DNA from 2 places in the Alteromonas sp. S167 genome. Region 2 is predicted to be linked to the other one. Evidence: predicted binding sites of a transcription regulator. Region 2 holds the regulator's gene; the other holds the start of a gene.
What was found. Region 2 encodes FNR, which switches genes on or off when oxygen is low (the NO sensors DNR and NnrR bind a similar motif). Its sites were predicted from a motif close to TTGATCTAGATCAA; they were not measured.
Positions count from the first base shown of each region.

Region 1: ccoG (cytochrome c oxidase accessory protein CcoG) is a predicted target of FNR. The motif match lies at 1,129-1,142, and genes of this name have one in related genera.

Region 1 covers NZ_JAZETR010000008.1:111,683-115,110, reverse strand. Annotated here, with positions in the region: gene V7R35_RS13315 (lipase) at 287-979, shown strand; gene ccoG (cytochrome c oxidase accessory protein CcoG) at 1,207-2,637, shown strand; gene V7R35_RS13305 (serine/threonine protein kinase) at 2,634-3,428, shown strand, end outside.
Region 2 covers NZ_JAZETR010000011.1:11,917-15,344, forward strand. Annotated here, with positions in the region: gene V7R35_RS15560 (heavy metal translocating P-type ATPase) at 1-865, shown strand, start outside; gene ccoS (cbb3-type cytochrome oxidase assembly protein CcoS) at 867-1,121, shown strand; gene V7R35_RS15570 (sulfite exporter TauE/SafE family protein) at 1,124-1,783, shown strand; gene fnr (fumarate/nitrate reduction transcriptional regulator Fnr) at 1,833-2,573, shown strand; gene uspE (universal stress protein UspE) at 2,711-3,428, shown strand, end outside.

The DNA of each region.
Region 1 (3,428 bases), on a different contig from region 2:
AACGTTAGTGAGTATATACATACATTTATAGGTCATAAATAGCGCTATCTATACGCCAGTATATATGCCTGCATATATGTTTAAATCACATCATCAGCATTACCGCGTTGCTATAAACAACGTGCGCCTTACTACTATCATCTTTTGCATTCACTCAATATTTGAGTGTTGGCTTTCCTTTACTATAAATTGTTCATTTGCTGTACGAAAGTACTATCGAAATAATGTTACAGGCCTTCTACCTTAGCCTTGTTAAACAATTGTTAACAAGCAAAGGTTGAAGAAAATGAAAATTATAAAAATGATAGTTCTGTTATTAATTTCGTCGGTTGTAGCTAATTATGCTAACGCGTGTAAAGACGCTGTCGTATTAGTACACGGGAACAGTGCGTCACCATCAAGTTGGAATAACACGGTTAGTGAATTATACCGTCGAGGCTACTCGTCAAGCGACTTGTTCTTGCCGAACTGGGGCTCAAAGACATGTGCTGCATGCAATAACCACAGCGGTTCAGAGGAAACACCGGTGAGGAATGCGATTATTGATGCAGTAAACGCATCGTGCACAGGGCGTATTGATGTTATCGCGCACTCGATGGGTGTTACCTTATCTATTCAACAAATAGATAAACTAGCAGCATCAGGTTTTGTGGATAGCTTCGTAGGCATAGCAGGCGCAACAAAAGGCCTGCGCACATGTGGCATGTACCCGTTTAACGTGTGGTCAAGTACGTGCGGACGAGACGGCCTTTCTATTTCAAGCCCATTTTTAGACAGCATTGCCAACGTGCCTATTGGTCGAAACGTGTATTCCATTAAAAGCAATATTGATCAAATTGTGTGCGCAACTGGCGTATGTACAGTTAACGGCGTTCATAGCAGCAGAATAGACGGTGAAGACGCGTCATATACTTATGTTTTAGGTCATTTCGGTCTTCAAACAGACACTGCTGTACAGCAAGTAAACCTTATTCAATAGCGACAGTTTGACCTAATGCTCGATTAAGGTCAGTGGTTAAATGGCCTTAATTGAACTTAGAACTAAACTTTCATAAAATCACAGACTCAAACTTTCTGAACTTTCAGTATTGACTGAAACATAAAAAAAATGGATCATTCACGCCACTATTGATCTACATTAAAGATGATGTAGCACATGCTGTTATACTCAACGTAGCAGTAGATGTTGTTAGCGAAGGTGTAACTATGAATGACCAAATACCGGTAAAAAATGTCACTCCGGTAAAAGTGCATAAGCCCAAAGGGGCTATTGAAGGGAAACGTTACGATTCTCGCAGCCGCATTTACGTGCGCGCCGTAAAAGGTCCACTGGAATCTTTCCGCCGTTTTTTCGGCCTATTCTTTTTAGGCCTGTTCGCTATTATCCCTTGGTTCCAGTACAACAATCAGCAGGCAGTGTTACTTGATATTGGCGAGCAGCGCTTCACCATATTCTCGTTAACACTATGGCCACAAGACCTTACGCTGCTAGCGTACATATTTATTGTATCGGCGTTTGCCTTGTTTTTCGTCACCACTTTCGCGGGGCGTGTGTGGTGCGGGTTCATGTGTCCGCAAACTACGTGGGTATACATTTACACTTGGTTTGAAGAGAAAATTGAAGGTCCTCGTAACAAGCGCATAGCACTAGATAACCGCGCTATGGATACCGACAAGTTTCTTCGCAAAACAGCCAAACACAGCGCATGGATTGCTGTTGCCCTGCTCACTGCACTCACATTCGTAGGCTACTTCACACCCATCGACCGTCTATTCATTGACTTCTTCACCGTTAATACCAGCTTTTGGGCTGGGTTCTCAGTTATCTTTTTTGCTGTATGTACCTACGGAAACGCAGGGTATATGCGTGAGATAATGTGCACGCACATTTGTCCTTATGCGCGATTCCAATCGGCAATGTTTGATAAAGATACCTTTACCGTGTCGTATAACGCGAATCGCGGAGAGCAGCGTGGCCCTCGCCCAAGAAAGTTAAGCCATGAACAAGTACAAGAAAAGGGCATTGGTGACTGTATAGACTGTAACTTATGTGTACAAGTGTGCCCTACCGGTATCGACATTCGAAATGGCCTGCAATACGAGTGCATCAACTGCGGCGCATGTGTTGATGCCTGTAACGGTGTAATGGATAAAATGGGGTACCCCAAAGGCCTTATTAGCTTCACTTCTGAAGAGGAACTTGCAGGCGGCAAAACGCATATTATTCGCCCCAAGCTAATAGGTTACTTCGTGGTGTTAGTTATTATGTTAGGCCTGTTATTCGCCAATATTTATACTCGCAGCCCCACTGAAGTTGACATCATTCGCGACAGAAACTCACTGTATCGAGAAACCAACGAAGGCCTAATTGAAAATGTGTACACCATTAAAGTGCTTAACAAAACCCAGCAAGAGCACACCTACACTATTGCGGTAAAAGGTTTGCCTGACTACACCTACATTGGAGAACAGCAGGTTACTGTTAAAGGTGGCGAGGTGTACAGCACGCCAATATCAGTTGCAACCGATGCCTATAATCTGGAAGATACGGTAACGGATATCTTCATCAGCGTAACCACCACCATTGATGGCGAGGCAGTTACCGTTGATGAGCCAACTAAATTTCTTTATCGATGACAGATTTTTCTTTCTCGGGGCTTAGCCCCGACACCATACTTGATGCCCTGGAATCTCAGGGCATTTTTTTACAAAGCGGCCTGCTTGCGCTTAATAGCTACGAAAACCGCGTATATCAGTTTTTAGCTGAAGACGGGAAGCGCTACGTTGCTAAATTTTACCGACCTGGGCGATGGACTGACGCCCAAATACTTGAAGAGCACGTGTTCGCAAAAGCATTAGTTGAAAGCGAAATTCCGCTCGCAGCCCCCATTGCATTGAATGGTAGTACCCTGCACCACCATAATGTTAAGGGCACCGACTATCGCTTTACGCTATTTCCATCGGTAGGCGGTCGACAGTTTGAAAACGACAATTTAGATCAGCTTGAATGGATGGGCAGATTCATTGGCCGCATTCATCAAGTGGCGCAAGCAACACCATTTAAAGAACGCCCTACCATTGATATTCACAGTTATTTAGAAGAGCCAAAGCACGTGCTTGAGAATAGCTCGCTGTTGCCAGAGCACTTAAAAACCGCATTTTTCGCTATTCTTAACCCGGTTATTGAGACTACGCGCAAGGCTTACAGCGCTAGTTCACTCATTCGCCTACACGGCGACTGTCACCCGGGCAACATACTGTGGCGCGATGGCCCTACTTTTGTTGATTTAGACGACTGTCGTATGGGTCCAGCCATTCAAGATTTATGGATGATGTTAAGCGGCGACAGACAACAACAGCTGCTGCAGCTCGAAACCCTAGTTGAAGCCTATGAAGAATTTCACACTTTCGATAACAGCCAGCTTTCA
Region 2 (3,428 bases):
ATGGTTTGCAGAAGGTGTGGATGCACAAAATGTGTTGGCCCTTGCCCAAGCGCTAGAGACTCGCTCAGAACATCCTATTGCAAGTGCCTTTTTAAAGTCCACTTCACCTGAAACTGCTAGTGAAAAGAACGCTAAGCAAGTACCTGATGATCAAGCTGAAGCATTTACGGTTAGCCAATTTGAAGTAACACCTGGCGGCGGAATTGCTGGGGTGATTAATGAAGCAAAATGTTTAATGGGTACAGCTTTGTTTTGCAAAGTAGAGCCGCAAGACGTGAACATTGATGCGAATGTGTTTTTAACTGTAAACGGTCGACTGTTGGCTGCTTTTGTAGTGAGTGACAGCCTTCGTGAAGATACGAAAGAAACACTTAACGTGCTGTCAAAAACTCATGAGTTAGTCGTGTTAAGCGGTGATACACAGGACAATGTAAATACAGTTACGCAATCGTTACCTATAGCTAAATCACTTGGCGGGCTTACACCTGACAAAAAATACAATGCGGTAGTTGAAATGCAGCAACAGGGTAAAAAAGTGATGATGATGGGTGACGGCATTAACGACGCTCCTGTACTTGCCAGTGCAGATGTTGCTATAGCTGTTGGCAACGCTACTGATGTTGCAAAAACTGCCGCCGACGTTATTTTGCTGGGCGACCAGCTTCTGTCTGTGCCTGAGCTGATTGAAACCGCACACAAAGTGAAACAAAAGATTCGACAAAACATCGGCTGGGCTGTTGGCTACAACGTATTGGTTCTACCGTTTGCAGTTACTGGGCTTTTATCGCCTTGGATGGCCGTTGTGGGTATGTCGTTAAGCAGTATTATTGTTGTAACCAATTCAACAAGGCTTTTAGGGAAATAGAATGAGCATAATTTACGTCCTTATCCCCATTGCTATCATTATCGTTGCGTTGGCAATTGTTATTTTTTTCTGGGCTGTAAAGTCTAATCAATTTGAAGATTTAGATCGTCAAGGTTACAGTATTTTGTTTGATGACGACCTTCCACCTGAAGAGAAAAAACTCGCTGAGCAGCGAAAAGCCTTGCAGCGTCAAGAAGAAAAACAAAACATGGGTAGTGAAAACCAAGAAACAGTAAATAAAGAATCGAAGCGCTAAATATGGAAGGTATTAACTATCTATCTGCGTTTCTCATTGGTCTTGCCGGCGGTGTGCACTGCGTTGGAATGTGTGGCGGTATCGTAGCCGCACTAAGAATGGTTTCCCCAAAGGATGCTAACCCACTTCCCTATACATTTGCCTATAATTTGGGGCGCATATTTAGCTATACCGTTGCAGGTGCGCTTACCGGTGCTATTGGCCAAATGGCGTCTGAATTTATTCCTTTGGCAAATTATGTTCTTACGCTGTTAAGCGGCATTATGCTGTTGTTATTAGCGTGCTATCTAGGAAAGTGGTGGACCGTTTTAACCGCACTAGAATCGTTTGGTAAAGGTTTGTTTTCTAAGCTTCAACCTGTTTCTAAAAAGTTTCTTCCTTTTAAATCACCAATGCATGCCATTCCTTACGGTATTATTTGGGGCTGGCTACCTTGTGGCCTTGTTTACTCTACACTTACGTGGTCTTTAGCCGCAGGTAATGCAACGCAAGGTGCGGCGTTAATGCTATTTTTTGGACTGGGAACCTTACCAACATTGTTGGCCGCCAGTGCAGGCAGCCAGCTTCTTTTACGTGGCTTTCAACATACTGTTACCCGACAAGTCATTGCGGTGTTAATGGCTTTATATTCAGTGCTTTTGATTTATCGGGCAATCCTTTAAAGCTTGCGGTATTATTGGTAAATAACCATAACTATTGTGAGGTCTTGTCATGAGCGCAGGAAGCCAGTTTTCAATTCACTGTCAGAACTGTAGTTTTAGCCATTTGTGTTTACCTGTGGCACTGAATAAAACTGAAATTGAATCTTTAGATGACATTATCGAGCGTAAAAAGCCCCTTCACAAAGGTGATATATTAATTAGTACGGGCGATACATTTCGCTCTTTATTTGCTGTGCGCACGGGTTCTTTTAAGTCTTTTGTAACCAATAACGAAGGCGAGGAGCAAATTACTGGCTTCCATTTTCCAGGCGATATCATAGGCTTTGACGCGCTGCGTGAGAATAAACACCAAAGCTACACACAAGCGCTGGAAACGGCAATGGTATGTGAACTCCCCTACGAAACTCTTGATGAAATGTCGGTGCAGTTCCCGAAACTAAGACATCAAATATTGAGCTTTATGAGTGCTGAAATTAAACAAGATCACGACATGATCATGCTACTCAATAAGCGTACAGCAGAAGAGCGTTTGTTGTATTTTATCTCTCATCTATCACAACGTTTCGAAGAGCGTGGTTTCTCACATCGTGAATTCCATCTAACGATGACACGAAACGAAATTGGAAATTATTTAGGGCTTACCATAGAAACAATTAGTCGTTTACTCAGTCGTTTTCAAAAAGAAGATATTATTAAGGTAGACGGCAGACTTATTACTATCAAGAACTTTGACCGCTTAAACGAGAAACTAGAGGCTTTAAACGGCCCGAGTATTGTGTGCAACGGATAGGTGGGCACTTAAGAACTTATGTTTAAGTTCACTAGCCATCACCTTTCGAATTAGCAAAATATTGATCTAGTTCAACTTTCGTTTTCGAGTTTGTCGTTTACACTAAACATATATGGTTCGTTTTAACGGGACATCACATGATTGAGTGTAGACATATTTTAGCGATTGTTGATACTGAACGAGACAGCCAGCCTGCGTTAAGCCGGGCGTTTGAACTAGCCGCAAAAACAGGCGCTTCGGTTACTGCTATGTTAGTGGTTTACGACCTTTCTTACGACATGACCACAATGTTAAGCGGCGATGAGCGTGAGTCAATGCGCGACGCGGTTACCAATGAACAAGCAAAGTGGTTAAAGAACCACTTGAATGCTTTAGGATTCCAAGAAGCCGATATTGTGGTTGAGTGGAACAACCGCGCTTACGAATCAATTATTTCCTATACGTTAAACGACAAGGTTGATCTTGTTGTAAAAGCCACAAAGCGACATGATGACTTGGCGTCTGTACTATTTACGCCAACTGATTGGCATTTAATGCGTAAATGTCCCTGCCCTGTACTATTAGTTAAAGACCACGATTGGCCGGAAAACGGCGAGATAATCGCTGCAGTTAACGTGGGTAGCGAAGACAATGAACATGCTGCCCTAAATGATAAAATTACACTTATCGCAAACGACTACGCCACGTTACTCAAAGGCAATGTGAATCTAGTTAATAGCTATCCAACAACACCGCTTAATGTCGCCATTGAAGTGCCAGAGTTCGACCCTGAGAACTATCATAATGCGGTTAAGAATCACCACAATAATGAGATGCAGGCACACGCGCTTAAATATGGTGTTCCCGATGAAAAGT